DNA from 2 places in the Peribacillus sp. NPDC097295 genome. Region 1 is predicted to be linked to the other one. Evidence: riboswitches for the same ligand, from Rfam matches in the RefSeq annotation. Region 1 holds a riboswitch; the other holds the start of a gene.

The links. A riboswitch is a leader RNA that binds a small molecule or an ion and turns the genes downstream of it on or off. The one in region 1 is predicted to bind cyclic di-GMP.
Region 2: it holds a riboswitch for cyclic di-GMP, as region 1 does, so the genes downstream of both, ACIQXN_RS04820 (anti-repressor SinI family protein) here and ACIQXN_RS19215 (pyridoxal phosphate-dependent decarboxylase family protein) in region 1, are expected to answer to the same signal.

What each region holds. Positions count from the first base shown of each region.
Region 1 is NZ_JBIWCW010000019.1:49,253-57,475, forward strand. It holds gene ACIQXN_RS19210 (methyl-accepting chemotaxis protein) at 1-782, opposite strand, end outside; gene ACIQXN_RS19215 (pyridoxal phosphate-dependent decarboxylase family protein) at 772-2,415, opposite strand; cyclic di-GMP riboswitch class I at 2,602-2,691, opposite strand; gene ACIQXN_RS19220 (sporulation protein) at 3,126-3,875, shown strand; gene ACIQXN_RS19225 (class I SAM-dependent methyltransferase) at 3,934-4,665, opposite strand; gene ACIQXN_RS19230 (GTP-binding protein) at 4,904-6,868, shown strand; gene ACIQXN_RS19235 (lysozyme family protein) at 6,904-7,569, opposite strand; gene map (type I methionyl aminopeptidase) at 7,863-8,223, shown strand, end outside.
Region 2 is NZ_JBIWCW010000002.1:332,901-341,123, reverse strand. It holds one part of gene prfB (peptide chain release factor 2) at 1-8, opposite strand, end outside; one part of gene prfB (peptide chain release factor 2) at 10-81, opposite strand; gene secA (preprotein translocase subunit SecA) at 251-2,764, opposite strand; gene ACIQXN_RS04825 (helix-turn-helix domain-containing protein) at 3,183-3,503, shown strand; gene ACIQXN_RS04820 (anti-repressor SinI family protein) at 3,594-3,722, opposite strand; cyclic di-GMP riboswitch class I at 3,755-3,841, opposite strand; gene ACIQXN_RS04815 (hypothetical protein) at 3,989-4,186, opposite strand; gene hpf (ribosome hibernation-promoting factor, HPF/YfiA family) at 4,534-5,088, opposite strand; gene fliT (flagellar protein FliT) at 5,346-5,690, opposite strand; gene fliS (flagellar export chaperone FliS) at 5,690-6,091, opposite strand; gene ACIQXN_RS04795 (flagellar hook-associated protein 2) at 6,115-7,608, opposite strand; gene flaG (flagellar protein FlaG) at 7,620-7,982, opposite strand; gene ACIQXN_RS04785 (hypothetical protein) at 8,197-8,223, opposite strand, start outside.

The DNA of each region.
Region 1 (8,223 bases):
GCTATTTGGTTTATAAGCCCATTTAAATCAAAAACCATTTTTTGAATTCCTGTTGAGAGCTGGGCGATTTCATCTTTTCCATTGATATGCATTTCTTTGATGGATAGATCTCCATCCGCAACTTCATTCACGTAGTTTCTTATGGAGATTAGCGGGTTCGTGATTTTTTTACTGATAACGTAAGCAATCACAAAACCTAATCCGACAAAAATAAATGTTAAGGCAATGGAAATCGTGATAACCATCGACTTAAGGTCCTTAATAAAAGAAGCATCCATATCTATTCCAAAAATCATGTTCGTTCCTTCAAAAGGAATGAAAATCGACTTATGAGTGCCGAATTCATCATCATAAACCGAACTATATTCGATTGTTCCATTAGTTAGGGATTTCCTCATTTCATCTGAGAAGGGATACTCCGTACCATGGTCATCGCTATTACTTAAAGCGACAATATATTCTTTGCTATCAGTTTTTGCAAGTACATAAGTATTTTCAACGTTATGCTTTTGTTGATAGTTTTCTAAAATCGTTTTTAGTTGCGGGTATTTATCTTTTTCCTCGCTGTTTGCCCCTTCTACAAGTGTAGTATCAATGTCTTTCAAAGAATCTTCAGCAATCAGTTTTAAGCTCTTTTCAAACTGTACAATGACATGTTGATTGATGATGTTCATTGATAAAAAATACAAGGTAAGGCTAAAAAGGATTGAAAAGACAGCAATAGGAATGACAAAACTAAAAATATATTTAATAAGTATCGAGTTTTTCACCTTAGAGAACATATACAGTTTCCTTTTTCTCCATTCTTTCTACAGCATTTTCAAATGCTTGTACAATGTGGTCTAAATGTTCGACTTCTGTATAAGGGGAAATGGAGAAGAATTTCGCCGCATAGATAGGGAAACGCTCATCTGAATTGACAGCATCGACTAGACATTGTCTTTTCGTATCTCCAAAGAATACTTCTTCTCGATGTTCACCAAGAATTTCAAATAGTTCATAATTCAAATCATTTGTTTTTTGAATTTGTTCATGAGTAGCTTCTCCATTCAGTTCAAGTTCCCAATTAGCTCCATCTTCATATATTCTAATGGTAGTAATAGGCCCGATGTTCTCGGAGTTTGTAATACTCATATTGGGAATTCTAGCTGCCAGTTTCTTTCTGAAGGCAAGATTGACTCGGACATAATTTGCAAGAATCTGTTGGTACCCTTCAACGCCAAAGGAGAGTAACGCTGCATAAATGGCAATTGAGCTTCCCATACGGGAACATTCCAAAGTATATCCTGTATGATAACTACCGTAGCCACGGTTTCCTACATAAGGAGTCTCGAATTCTTCCAGATCAAGTAAACCTAAATCACTTCCGTTTTTAACCAAAAATAGACTAGTTAAATAAGGTGTTTGTCCGAGTTTTTGAAAGTCAAAACATAGGCTGTCAGCTACATATAGGTATTGCATCCGTTCATTGATAGCACTCAGGGCTTTCAACACATCTTCTTCAAAGGCAAGTGGGTTCTGTATAAAATCATATTCACGGAACAGACTGTAAAAACCACCTAAAGCCGAATCGGCATGTATGTGAATTGGTTTTAAGTTGTATTTTTTTTCCATTTTAGTCGTTATAGCCTTAACGGATTGAACATCATCAATACCAAAACAATCAGTCGTACCTGTCGTTGCAACGATATAAACAGGAATGCCACCATTATTGATGGTTTCCTCCAGCTTCATTTGCAGATCTTCCATATCCATGGAATGATCTTTCCCAGCTTTAACACGGATCAGATGATTGCTTCCGATTCCAACCGCTTCCACAGATTTTAACAAGCTATAGTGAGCATTTTCGGAGGCGAAACAATATAGGTTATTGGGAACACCTTCTTCTTTTGCTTTCGGAAATTGTTTCGCAACAGCAACCCTTAGACCGCTGAATACCGCTCCTTGGCCACCCCATGTTGTATAACCCCAACTTTTAGTGTGATCATATCCAACGAGTTTGGACATCATGGTTATGACTTTGACTTCTGTTTCAGCAGCAGCCGGTCCATATACATCCCAAAGATTGTTTCCGTTTAATAGAGTGTTAGTCAAATTGCCAATAATGCCCGGAATGCTGGCCATAGGTAAAACGTTCGTGACAAAATTCCGAGTATGATAAGGATGACCTTTTGTAAGTTTTATGAGTTCGTCCAATACCAGATCCATCTCAAGGCCGGTATTTGGCGTTTTTTCATTTTCAATAATATCTTTATAAAAGTCATCGCTCTTTTCCAGGATAGGTCCTAAAGTTGACTTATTTGGATCTTTCGAGCTGTCGATGGCCATAATGACTTTTTCTATATAGGATAAAAATGTTACCTGTTCAAATTGATTACCATCTTCACTTGGAAATAGGTGTTGTACGTCTTTCATATTCATAGTTTCTCCTCCAAATAGGTACTTAAATTATAAATAATATTAGTTCTTATAGCCTACGTGATACATTTAAATGCAAAAAAAAATATGGCTATTTAAGAAATAGGAAATCCTAACTAAAAAAGTTCATTAAAAAATCTATTTAGATGAGACTGTTAAGTACTATACCTATTAAAGAAGATATATCGCAACCCAGCCGCCATAGAATTCCAATTCCCCCTTAGACCTGTGGCTTTGCGCCCTCACCTTTCAATGAGTTTGCCTATAGTTATGTTAAGAAAACAAATTCCTCATGTGTATATATCGTCACTCATTTTGTATTGTTGAGAACTTATTTAAAAAAAATTACTAGTAAAATTTAACAATAATTTTCATAACAAAGAAAGGGCTATTAAAAGGTGGAAATAAAGGGAATTAGTTTTGGCATGTTTAAAAATTATTCCAAGTGAGAAAGATTTGAGGATTGGAGAGTAGAAGACAGTTAGCTTTAGAAACTATATGAATATATTAAAAAATACGGAGAATTATGGTATAGGATAAAAATAATCTAAAAGATAAAAGAATTAATAAAAAGTGAATGAATAGTCAGCAACCTATTTGATTATGAAAGAAAGCAAATTAATAATATAAAACATAATTTATTGGTGGTTAGTATTTTTCTCCTATGTTACATTTTATTCATAAGGTGAAAATTGGAGGTCGTGTATATGTTAAAGAAGCTACTGAGTTCAATTGGAATGGGTTCAGCTAAAGTGGATACAAAATTATATAAAACGAATTTTATTCCTGGAGAATTACTAGAAGGAATAGTGGAAATTCAAGGAGGGCAAGTAGAACAAAGGATTGATGAGGTTTATCTTTCCGTCTTTTGTAACTATACGATTGAATCGGATGATGGAAATCATGAAAATGATGCAGTATTAGGAAAGTATAAATTGTTGGATTCTTTTGTTATTAATCCTAATGAGTCTAAAAGCATTCCATTTAGTATTTCCATACCTAACGATGTGCCTATCACGACTGGAAAGACCAATGTGTGGCTACAGACTGGATTAGATATAAGTATGTCAATTGACCCACAAGATCGGGATTATATCGAGATTCAACCGCATCCGCTTGTAAATGCCTTTTTGCTATCAGTGAAAAGCCTTGGTTTCCGTTTACGTAAGACGGAAGCTAAAAAAGCACCAGGTTATCTTCGAGGAAGACTACCGTTCGCACAAGAGTTTGAGTTTGTACCAACAAGTGGACCATTTAGAGGTCGATTAGATGAATTGGAAGCGGTGTTCTTTATTTCTGAAGATCGAGTTGATGCCATTATTCAAGTAGATAAAAAAGGCGGCTATCTTGCAGAAATGTTTGATATGGATGAGAGCCATGTGCGTTTTTCATACGGAACGAGCGATGTCCCAAGATTGAAAGAATTATTGAATGAACTAATCAATAAATATAGCTGACTGGAGACACCTAGTAATCTACTAGGTGTTTTTTTCACAACAAGGGCTCTATCTGGGGCTAATATGGATATGCCTTGCTCGCCCTAAACACCCGGTAACCAAGACTATTTCCATGAGTGAGCATAAGACGATAATGTTTTTTGATGATATCATTTAAAGTTCCCTTGAAAACCGTTGAGTTGCTTGTGCGTTGGTTGGCAGCAGAATATTTTTTTAACTCCTCTAAAACTGTACTAGAATGAAGGATTTCCGTTTTTTTAAAGCCTTGTTCTCTGATGGCACTTACCCATTCCGCTTCAGTCGGGATGTTTTTTAGTTTATAGAAATCCATCAATTCATTCTTCAAGTTGGGACGCAATGTAATCTCCGCTGTCATATCAATCGAAATCAAGATACCCCCAGGTTTTAGCACCCTGAAATATTCAGCAAGGGATTTTTTGATATCGGTAAAACCTGTAGTGGATTCCGCTATGATGTAGTCAAAGTGGTTTGCGGGAAACGGTAATTCTTCTAAGGAGCCGATAAAAACCTGAATGGGTAACTGCGCTTGGTGAAATCGCTTGGCTGCGCGTTTAACCATCTGTGGATGATTATCCACTGCATAAACGCCACAATTAAAGGTTTCTGCCAAGAATTGCGATGTTTGGCCCATCCCACATCCTGCATCCAGAATTGTAGTAAGCGGGTCAATTCTTTCGTTCATAAGGATGCTTATTGTCAAGTCGAAACCACCTGGATGAGCACCTTCGATTCCATAGAAGGCTAAGGCGTCAAGATATGATTGATGCATAACTTTTTAACTCCTTTGCTGTAGTCACACATTTATTTTATGCTTTAAAATGAAAGAGTGACTACATTCAGCTTCAATATATTTGTATACGGTAACGTGTTACATCAAAGTAACCCTATGAGCGGGACGGTTATAATATAGGGAGATAAGTTGATTTTAGAGTATACTCTTTATTGAATGAAGGATAAAAAAACAGATATGGATGTTTTGAGTGAACTCCATGGAAGAAGGCAAAAAAATGAATAAGACGATTGGGATTTTAGCGCATGTAGATGCTGGGAAAACAACATTTTCCGAACAGCTTCTTTATAGCATGAATAGCATTAAACAAAGGGGGCGCGTTGATCACCAGAATTCTTTCCTTGATAGCCATGACATCGAGAGGCAGCGAGGGATTACAGTGTTTGCGGATCAAGCCAGGTTTACTTACCATGATTCAAATTATTATTTAATTGATACCCCGGGCCATGTCGATTTTTCCCCAGAGATGGAACGGAGCATTCAGGTGATGGATTATGCAATCATCATTGTCAGTGCAGTGGAAGGGATAGAAGGGCATACGGAAACGGTTTGGGAACTTCTGAGAAAACATCATGTACCCACGTTCTTCTTCATCAATAAAATCGACCGTGTAGGTGCGGATGTGGATACAGTGATCAAAGATATTCAACTGAATTTGACTAAGGATGTCTGTAACATCACAGATTCTTTCGTACATGGTGAAATGAAAGAAGAGCTTGTTGAGTTTGTCGCTGAACGTAATGAATCTCTGCTGGAGACCTATATAGACCACGGTTATGACAAAGATTCGTGGCTTACTACGATGAAAGATTTGATTCGTGATAATAAATTGTTTCCTCTTGCCTGTGGTTCAGCTCTTCAAGGGGTTGGAGTAGAAAGTTTTTTGGAAAAAATAGATCAGTTAACTGCCACCGACTATCGAAATCAAGAACCATTTGCTGGGCGTGTCTATAAAATTCGGCATGATGAAAATGGGACGAGAATCACTTTTATCAAAGCCTTGAGCGGAACTTTAAAAGTCCGAGATGAAATCGAGTATGGAAAAGCAGAAGATTCAATTTCCGAAAAAGTCACACAAATACGCGCCTATAATGGCAGTACGTTCAAAAACGTCAATCAGGTTGGGGCAGGGGAACTCTTTGCGGTGACAGGTTTATCAGTGACTTCAATCGGTGACGGTCTAGGTGCGTTAAAAGAGAAAATTATATATGAAATGGTACCGACGTTAAAGTCGAAAGTTACATTTGAACCTACGATAAATATTAAAGAAGCATTGCGCCATTTTCAAACGTTGAATGTTGAAGATCCTTCCTTGGATGTATCATGGGAAGAACGCTCACAAGAAATTCACATATCCGTTATGGGGACTATACAGTTAGAAGTCTTGGTACAGTTGGTCAAGGAACGTTTCCTATTAAATATCTCATTTGAAAAACCAGAAATCCTTTATAAAGAAACGATTGCAACAGGAGCTATAGGATACGGGCATTTTGAGCCTTTAGGACACTATGCAGAAGTCCATCTCCAATTGAAGCCGGGAGAAAGAAATAGTGGCATTACATTCGAGAATGCATGTCATGCTGATGATCTCACCGTTGGCATTCAAAATGTAATTCGTCATCATCTCTTTGAACGAGAACATCATGGTTTACTAACGGGCGCTCCAATTACCGATATACAGGTTACACTACTGACAGGAAGAGCTCACAATAAACATACATCAGGTGGGGATTTTAGAGAAGCTACATATCGAGCATTAAGGCAAGGGTTGGAAAAAGTAGAAAACATCCTGCTGGAGCCTTTTTATCAGTTTAAAATTAAAGTGGTCCTGGATCAGATGGGTCGTGTACTATCTGATATTCAACAGGCACACGGAACTTTCGATCCACCGAAAACAGAAGGTGACAAAGTGTTTTTAACGGGGGTGGTACCAGTCTCCACATTTATGGACTATAGTGGCCAGTTGGCTTCTTTCACACAAGGGAAGGGATCCATTAACTTGACCTTTGCCGGGTATGATCGTTGCCATAATCAAGATGAGGTCATCGAACGGAATGGTTATAATAAAAATGCAGATCCCGATTATACCTCATCCTCCATTTTCTGTGCCAAAGGACAAGGGTATACGTTAACCTGGGAAGAGGCTGAGAGGAATATGCATGTTTATAAGAGGGAGTCTTAATTAAAGTGCAAAAAAGAGGAAAACAGATGTCGCAACTAAAAAGCTTCATTTGTTTCCTCTTCAATGGCAATTGCCGGTGTGCTATTTTCAAGGGTATCCAGAATCTTCTCTACCTTATCACTATAGGAAAAGTCCCCGTAGCAATAAGGATAGCGGAAATTATCCTTATTTCCCCCACAATCATAGAGTTCGGGATCTTTTTCGACTTGAAGGGCAGAAAACTCCTTTGCTAGCTCTTCCGTATGTTTACCACCGGAATTGGCAATAAAATCAATATATCCAGTCCCCATGTTATAAGATTGGATGATTGTAGAGAAGTCCACATTCTTTTCATTTCCGTATTCGATAACTCGCTGGAAATGTTTCACTCCATATTTAATGCTTTCATTAGGATCGGTAATTGTATTCGGGGCGAGGCCAGCTGATTCAGAAGCCTGCATGGGGTCTCCACCTTTTCCTCGACTTTCCTGTTGCATCACAGCAATTACTGTCAACGTTTGATCTTCCAGACCATATTTCTTCAGTTCATCATGAATTTGCGTACTATATTTTTCAACGATTGCAAATGAGTTCATCTTATTCAGTGGTGTCGATAGATTGACTGAAAAGGTCATTTGCAATACTTGCTTTATAAACAATAAGGCAAAAAATATCATAACTATTACAAGTATAGCCTTTGGTTTCTTCCGTAATCTCCTCATATTCTCTCCTATTATCAAGTTAATCTTCTTCTATTCTAACAAATAGAATGAACAAAAACTATTTTGCTATTCTATTAACCTTCCTTAGGAAGAGAAAATGGAGTGCTACAAAAATTTCCTCGATTATACTGTTTGATTTCTTAATCTAAGTAAAACCATTGTGAAAATCCCATCCCTTTTATTGTACTGTTGTTTTAAACCGGTTTTCTGGTTGCTTTTTATATAAAAAAAGGCATATGATAAATAAGGAGAATCAACCAGAAAAGATATTATAAGATGAAAGAGGATTTTAAATGATTACTTTAAAAAGTGAACGAGAAATACATTTGATGCATGAAGCGGGTAAGCTTCTTGCTGAGACGCATAGAAAAATTGCAAAAATGATCAAGCCGGGCGTTACGACTTGGGAAATTGAAGAGTTTGTGGAAAAATTCTTGGCGGAACACGGAGCAACGCCAGAGCAAAAAGGCTATCAAGGGTATAAATATGCGACTTGTGCTTCCGTTAATGATGTAATCTGTCATGGCTTCCCCCAGAAGAAACCGTTGAATGAGGGAGATATCGTAACGATCGACATGGTAGTGAGACTTAACGGAGGATTAGCTGATTCAGCTTGGACCTATAGTGTTGGGGAAGTTTCCGAGGAAGCACAGC
Region 2 (8,223 bases), on a different contig from region 1:
TCTAAGTCAAAGAGACCCCCTAAAGTCCGTTAATCGTTGCGCTGTTCTTTCTAATTCGTTTCTGATTTCTGCCATTTCCATTTCTATTCACCTCATTAGTATGTTAAAAAAATCCCGAAACGGGATATGTTTCACTGCCAATATACTTCTTGAAAACTATATACAACCATCCACTTTACGTAAACGGAACATGAAAAGAGGCGGTAAGTTCTTATAACTTATCCGTCTCTCCTCCATTATACACCTAATGTCAGGCTAAGTTGCCATGACAATTCTTATATTTTTTCCCGCTGCCACATGGACATAATGCATTTCGCCCGACATCTTCCGACTTACGAGCCGGTGCCTTCTTCACTTTGCCGCCTTCATTTTCTTTCGGATTAACCGCTTGTCCTTTTATGACTTCCTTCCGCTCCAAGTTGTTGCGGATTTCAGCTTTCATGATGTACTTAGTGACTTCATCTTCCATCGAAGCAATCATGCTTTCAAACATCGTAAATCCTTCAGATTGGTATTCACGAAGAGGATCGATTTGACCATATGCACGTAAGTGAATCCCTTGACGCAATTGCTCCATCGCATCGATATGGTCCATCCACTTGCTGTCCACCGCACGAAGTACGATAACTTTTTCAAACTCACGCATTTGGTCTTCAGCAAGCTCAGCTTCTTTTTGGTCATAATTATCTTTGACTTTTCCTAAAACGAACTCAACCAATTCCGATTCATCTTTGCCTTCCAAATCGGCGATGGTGATCTCACCTTCTTGGAACAGATTACCGTTCAAGTAATCGACAAGCCCTTGTAGATTCCAGCCCTCTTCATCGCCCATAGGAGCAAAAGCTGCGACATTACGCTGGATGGATGCCGTGATCATCGTTTCGACAATTTCACGTAAGTTTTCACTTTCCATTACATCGAAACGCTGTTTGTAGATGATTTCACGTTGCTGACGAAGAACATCATCATACTGCAGCAATTGTTTACGAGAATCGAAGTTATTGCCTTCTACCCGTTTCTGAGCGGATTCAACGGCTCTTGACACCATTTTGCTTTGAATAGGCTGGGAATCATCCATGCCAAGACGCGCCATCATGCTCTTCATATTATCCGAACCAAAGCGACGCATCAATTCATCTTCCATGGAAAGATAGAACTGAGTGACCCCTGGATCTCCTTGACGTCCGGAACGACCACGAAGCTGGTTATCGATTCGGCGACTTTCATGACGCTCCGTACCGATGACAGCAAGTCCGCCCACTTCTTTGACACCTTCGCCTAGCTTGATATCCGTACCACGTCCGGCCATATTCGTAGCGATCGTAACCGCGCCTTTATTCCCCGCATTCAAGATGATTTCTGCTTCACGCTCATGGTTCTTCGCATTCAACACGTTATGAGGAATGCCTTTTTTCGTTAAATAATTGGAGATGATTTCCGAAGTCTCAATGGCGACTGTACCAACTAGTACTGGCTGTCCTTTTTCATGACGCTCCGCAATATCTTCCACGACTGCTTTGAATTTCCCGTCCATTGACGCATAAATAAGATCTGGGCGGTCATCCCGGACGATATCCCGGTTAGTAGGAATCGCGATAACATTCATATTATAGATGTTACGGAATTCCTCTTCTTCCGTCTTAGCCGTCCCCGTCATACCAGACAGCTTTTCATACATCCTGAAGTAGTTCTGGAAGGTGATCGTCGCAAGGGTCATGCTTTCATTCTGAATTTCAAGCCCTTCTTTTGCTTCAATGGCCTGATGAAGACCTTCACTGTAACGGCGACCTTTCATTAAACGGCCCGTAAACTGGTCAACGATGACAATCTCACCGTCTTGGACCACATAATCCACATCCAGGTGCATGGCAACATGTGCTTTCAATGCCTGATTGATATGATGGTTCAAGGTCACATGCGTGATATCGAATAAATTATCGATATTGAACGCTCTTTCCGCCCTGTTCATGCCTTCTTCAGTCAACTGAACGCCTTTCGTTTTCTCATCATATGTGTAATCCGTATCTTTTTTCAGGGTACGTACGAACGCATTCGCCTGGATATAGAGCTGGGCTGATTTTTGTGCCGCACCCGAAATGATCAATGGCGTTCTCGCTTCATCGACCAAGATAGAATCGACTTCATCGATGACCGCATAATGCAAAGGTCGCTGTACCATTTGTTCTTTATATAACACCATATTGTCACGCAAGTAATCGAAACCTAATTCATTATTCGTGCTATACGTAATATCCGCATTGTACGCTTCTTGTTTCTCTTCTTTAGAATGACTGTTCAAATTCAAGCCGACAGACAACCCGAGGAAATTGTATAAAACGCCCATTTCATTCGCATCACGTTGCGCCAGGTATTCATTGACGGTCACGACATGTACGCCTTTACCAGTAATCGCATTTAAATAAACAGGCAGGGTTGAAGTCAACGTTTTACCTTCACCTGTTTTCATTTCAGATATATTACCATCATGAAGGGACGCACCACCCATGATTTGAACGCGGAATGGATACATGCCAAGGGCCCGTTTTGCTCCTTCACGTACAACCGCAAAAGCCTCCACCAACAAATCATCCACGGTTTCCCCGTTTTGATAACGTGTCTTGAACTCTTCCGTTTTGGCAGCCAGCTTCTCGTCCGACAACCCAGCCATTTCATCCGCCAGCGCTTCTACCTGATCTGCCACTTTCTCTAACCGCTTAAGTTCTCGCTTATTCGGATCAAAAACTTTATTTAATATATTAAGCATTCATTAACGCTCCTCTATTGGGAAAATGATCATTCAATATCGTTCATTCATATAAGTAAGAAGGAACACACCTTCTGCCGATGATAGTCTAGTGTTAATTTTACCACTTCTATTCTTGAGGTACAACTTCATGTCACTCAATCCCTTATGGGTCAGAAATCACTTCTTGCGAAAAACAATGGATAAAACAGGGCAAAAACTGTTAAAATAGAGGGAAGATTTAAAATACATAGTGTAAGAACCCATGTTTACACTGCTAGTCTTTATAAAAGGCTATATATCTCAACTACTAATTTAGTAGATTCTTTAATAGACAATTGATGCCTTTAGCCAATAAACCTGGTAATAGAAGACATGGTAAGTGGGTTAGAAAAGCTCATTCTGCGGGATAAATAGAACTAGTTTCGAGGTGGTAATGATGATCGGTGAGCGTGTTAAAAAGCTGCGGGAAGAAAAGAAAATGTCGATGACTGAACTAGCCGAAAAAGCCGGCGTAGCCAAGTCTTACTTAAGTTCGCTCGAACGGAACTTACAAACGAATCCTTCCATTCAATTTCTGGAAAAGATTTCTGCAGTGCTTCATGTTCCTGTTGATGCCCTTCTTTACGATGCCCCCAACAAGGAAATCCTGGATACCGACTGGATAAAAATCGTTGAAGATGCCATGCATTCAGGCGTTTCAAAACAACAATTCCGAGAATTCATTGAATTTAACAAATGGAAAAAGAATAACGAATAGCATAATACCAATCTATTTAAGCAGAACAAAAGCATCCCCATAAACAGCGATGATCCTTTACTGTTTATGGGGATGCTTTCCACATCTTTTTCATTTTTCGTGATTCTCCTTCAATGATTCCTGCGCAAAATAATCACGAATCTCCTCTTTCGTCAATCCCAAGCTTTTTGCCTCTAAAATCAACGTCATCCACTCTTGATCCATTTCAGCTGTAATCATTTTATTAACCTCCTAAAATACTACCTTGTATTTCAGGCAGACCAGCCATCATAGCCACTTACAGCCTTAGACCTGTGCCTTTGCGCCCCCACCTTTCGATAAGTTTGCCTTTGTCAGGATAAATATTACTAAATACATGGTTTACAATCTTATTATAGGGAATACACCCTACATATGTTGCTAGTTTATGTCGCCACCTAACTAAAATAATGAAATTTTTATCGACAAATAGTAACAATATTTAGAAAATTAAGTGCATAGTAATATCAAGTTCGTTTATTTATAAAATAAAAGACCTTGCTCTTTTCATTCAGGCGATGAGACATATTAATCCGCTCCATCGATAACGCATCAAAGGCTTTTAGCACGGTCAAATCTTCGCCGCAGGTCGGACAAAGCCAGTTACCACTTTCCGAACTACTAAACGAAGCCCTATTACATGTATGGCAATTTTTCCGAAACAACCTTCCATCCCCTCTGCACCTAAATTTAATAACCGTTCGTTTTAAAGAACCTATAAGCCAATTATATGACAAATTAAGGGAGTAGAGAAATGGGTACAAAATGCTATTTTTCTTGAAAAAGAACAATAAATGTTCATTATTAAGAAAATAAGCTATATTTACTTTGCCTATTATTTTATTGAGAACACCTAGGATGACAAGGGCTGATTCATTGATTTAGTTTCGCTTTTGGTAATTAACTATGTAACCTTATACCTATACTGATATTGATAAATAGAAAAAAGATAGATACACTAAAAAGCACCGCCCAGAAATGTGGGCGGCGCTTGGTTAATTCTACTATTCAATTAACTTGGTTCTATTAATCCGTATCGTCCATCTTTACGGCGATACACGACATTGGTTGTATTAGTATCCGCATTCGTGTAGACGAAAAAGCTGTGACCAAGCATATTCATTTGCAGAATCGCCTCTTCACTGTCCATCGGCTTCAAATCAAAGCGCTTGTTACGGACCACTTCAATATCACTGTCATCCTCGAATTCATCCACTTCATCTAGTTCTGTAGCAAAAGCGAATGCCTCTGGAGTATTTGATAAGTTATTGCGGAATTTACGATTGACCTTCGTTTTATGTTTACGAATTTGGCGTTCAAGCTTGTCATTAATCAAATCAATTGCGGCATACATGTCCGCATTTTCCTCTTCAGCGCGAAGAACCAAATTCTGCATGGGAATCGTCACTTCGACCTTAGACGTATTGTTGTTCACTTTCAAATTCACTAGCACATTTGCATCTGGCGTATTGTTAAAATATCTTTCTAACTTGCCAATTTTCTTTTCGACGTATTCTCGAATTGCTGGAGTTACCTCAATGTTTTCACCGCGTACGTTGTAATTCATAAAGTGAGTCCTCCTTAAATTAAGACTATACAGTTAGATTCTACAATACCCCTCCGGTCTCCTTTAGAAACACATCATGAAATATGTCGAAATTATGAAACAATTGTCGGAAGGTTTGAAAAAGGTTGATGTCTACCTTAGTTCTATTATAACAAACACTCCCCAATAATGAAAAAATTAGCCATCGCAATTTACATAATTTTTAGAAAAAAATATACACAAAAACCGTTTGAAATTCAAACGGTTAGGGTAACGGATTAATTCTTTTTATCATAGAACATGCCATCAGTGGCAAGGTTCTCGTAAGGATTCGTATATTTATTCGAAGATTTCTTCTTCTGATTCAGTTCCTTTATATCTCGCTGTATCTCTTGCTTTTGGAGCACCAACAATTGATCGACCTGCTGATTCAGAAGCATGGATTGACGCCCCAGTTGGAGCTCTTCATCAGAAAAAGGCGGCTTGATGTGCGAAAGGAACTCTTCACGCCGCTCAAGCAACTCTGTTATTCTAGTGATTCGGTCATCGCGTTCGACAATCTTCTTGTCTTGCAATACGGTTAGCAGTTCTCTAGTTACATCATGAAAATGTTGAAGCATCATCAGACTTGACCACTTTGGACGAATTGTTTTTGACGGTTCAACTGAATCGCTTCTTTCCACGTGTTACGGAAGTCGGTAACAAGACCTTCGACTTCTTCTAGAGCAACAATGTCATTCTTCAAATTCGCGTCAATCAGGCGTCGGTTCATATAATCATAGAGGCTCATCAAATCTTTCGAGACAGCAACATCCATGTTCAAGGTCACCATCAATTCATGAATGATGTTTTGCGCCTTTATGAGATTCATATTCTTCTCTTCGATTTTACCCGCTTCAATGGCTTTTTTACCAAGTAGAATGAACTTCAGGCATCCGTTATAAAGCATAAGTGTAAGCTCTCCCGGAGACGCTGTATTCACTGAATTTTGTTGATAGGACTGGTATGGATTATTAATGGCCATTTCTTTTATTCTTCCTTTCTTACTTAACTAAAATATTGCGATAAACTGGAACTTTGACTATTAGCTTTCGATATCGCTTTCTCCATGGCTGTGAACTGATTATAGTAACGAGTTTCAAGTTTGATTAACTTTGCCTCGAATGCGGAGATTCTTGTATCCAATCCATTGATTGATTTCCCGATGGTGAAATTATTATTTACATACCCAGCCTTACCGGCTTTTTCTGTAATCACCTTCATGGATGATTGGATATCAGTACGCAGACGACGTGCCAGACCTTGTGAACTTTTATCGACACCATTCCCCTCTTTCATGAACAAATTATAAATCGCATTCGGATCTTCAGAAATGGCCTTACGCAAATTATCCTCGTCAATGGTTAATTTACCACCTTCTAAGTAATTCTTAGTTGTGGTGATCCCTAGCTTACTTAAATTGTTGTTTCCTGTTACACCGTCTACTGACGTATAAAGGGAAGACCGCATCGTCGTCAGAAGACTTTTTAGCGTTGAATCATTTTTCAACGTCCCACTCTTCGCCTTTTCCTCCCAAAGCTTCACTTCATCCTCGGTCATGGCCTTCTTTTGCTCCGTTGTAAGGGGCGTGTACGAGCGATATTTCGTTTCACTAGTCTTGTCTTGGACTTTTTTGATGATTTCATTGTATTTGTTCACGAACTGAGTGACCGTATCTAAAATGGTGTCCACATCAGGTTTGGAAGAGAAAGTGACCGGGCCATCCGTCTTATCTTTCAAAGTGAATTCAGCACCATTAAGATTGAAAACATTCGAACTTCTTGTGATTTCTAGTCCATTGTAGGTAAGGGTCGCATTTATCCCACTCGTTCCGTTTGATTTTTCTTTTGCTTTGTCATTATCTGCATCCATCTTTAGAGTCTCCGTAAAAAAGTCTCCGGTTAATATGATTTCTGCATTACTCACAATATCGCCGGTATTTTTTGCTGTGAATGACATTTGACCGGATTGCTTATCATAGAAAGCAGTAACCTCAGTATTAGAATTAATTTTAGAAATTAGGCTATCTAGAGTATCTTCAGCAGCAATGGTGATTTTTTTTTTCTCGCCTAGTTCCCCATTTTTATCAATTGCCTGGATATAAATATCTTTTTCGGCTTCTCCTTCAGCTAAAACCTTGGCTTTAGGATCAAGGGAAAGTGAAGTATGGTTTTTCATAGTAGCCGCAACCGCTAAATTCTGTACTTCTATCGTTCCAGCAAAATCTGTAGTTGAATTTATATTTTTAATGCCAATCGCATTCTGGTTAGAAATTGTTACCGTCTTTTTTATAAATGAAGATTGTTTCCCCACTCCATCGCGTATTAGTGTATCCAATTCAGATAAGGCTGTATTGACCGATCGATAATCATCCCGTTGCCACTCAGAATATTGTTTCTTCTGCGTTAATTTATCCAAAGGCACTCGTTCTGCCTGCATCATACTTTTCACTATTTCATCTATATCCATTCCACTCGCTAATCCACTGACACGTACCATCATTCATCACCCGCTTATATTTTTTCGTCGACCATTATCCCGACAAATTCCGTCATTGCCGCATAAAAGTCCAGAAGCTTTTTTGGAGGAATTTCTCTAATTGTTTCATTCGTAACGTCATCAACGACCTTGACATAATACTCGTCCAGTTTTTCATGATATTCAAACCGAACAGCTGTATGTGCCGGGTTTAGAAAGGTATTTAGACTCTCAGTTACCTCCTGAACCTTTTCCTTTGTTGGCTTGTCATTCGTCTCTACGCTTTGTTCTGAATATGCGACTGTATTGAGCTCTCTCTGATAATACGTACTGATTCCCTCTGAAATTGCTGTTCTAAGTTGCGAGGAAAGAATATTCGTCGATAAACTCTCCAACATCACTTTTTCCCCCAATAAGATATCTTTACTTTTTATATCGGTATTTGCCGGTTTATATTTAGTGATTGAAATGGGGTTATGTAGATTTAGCGATTATCAGATTAGGTTGAAAAAGACCCTAGCTAAAATCTAGGATCTGCACCATACCAAAATATTAAGTAGCTACTTCTAATTAATGAATACTTCTATTGCTAATGTTTAATTATTTTATTATTTATGGTTCTTCCACTAACTCAACCTT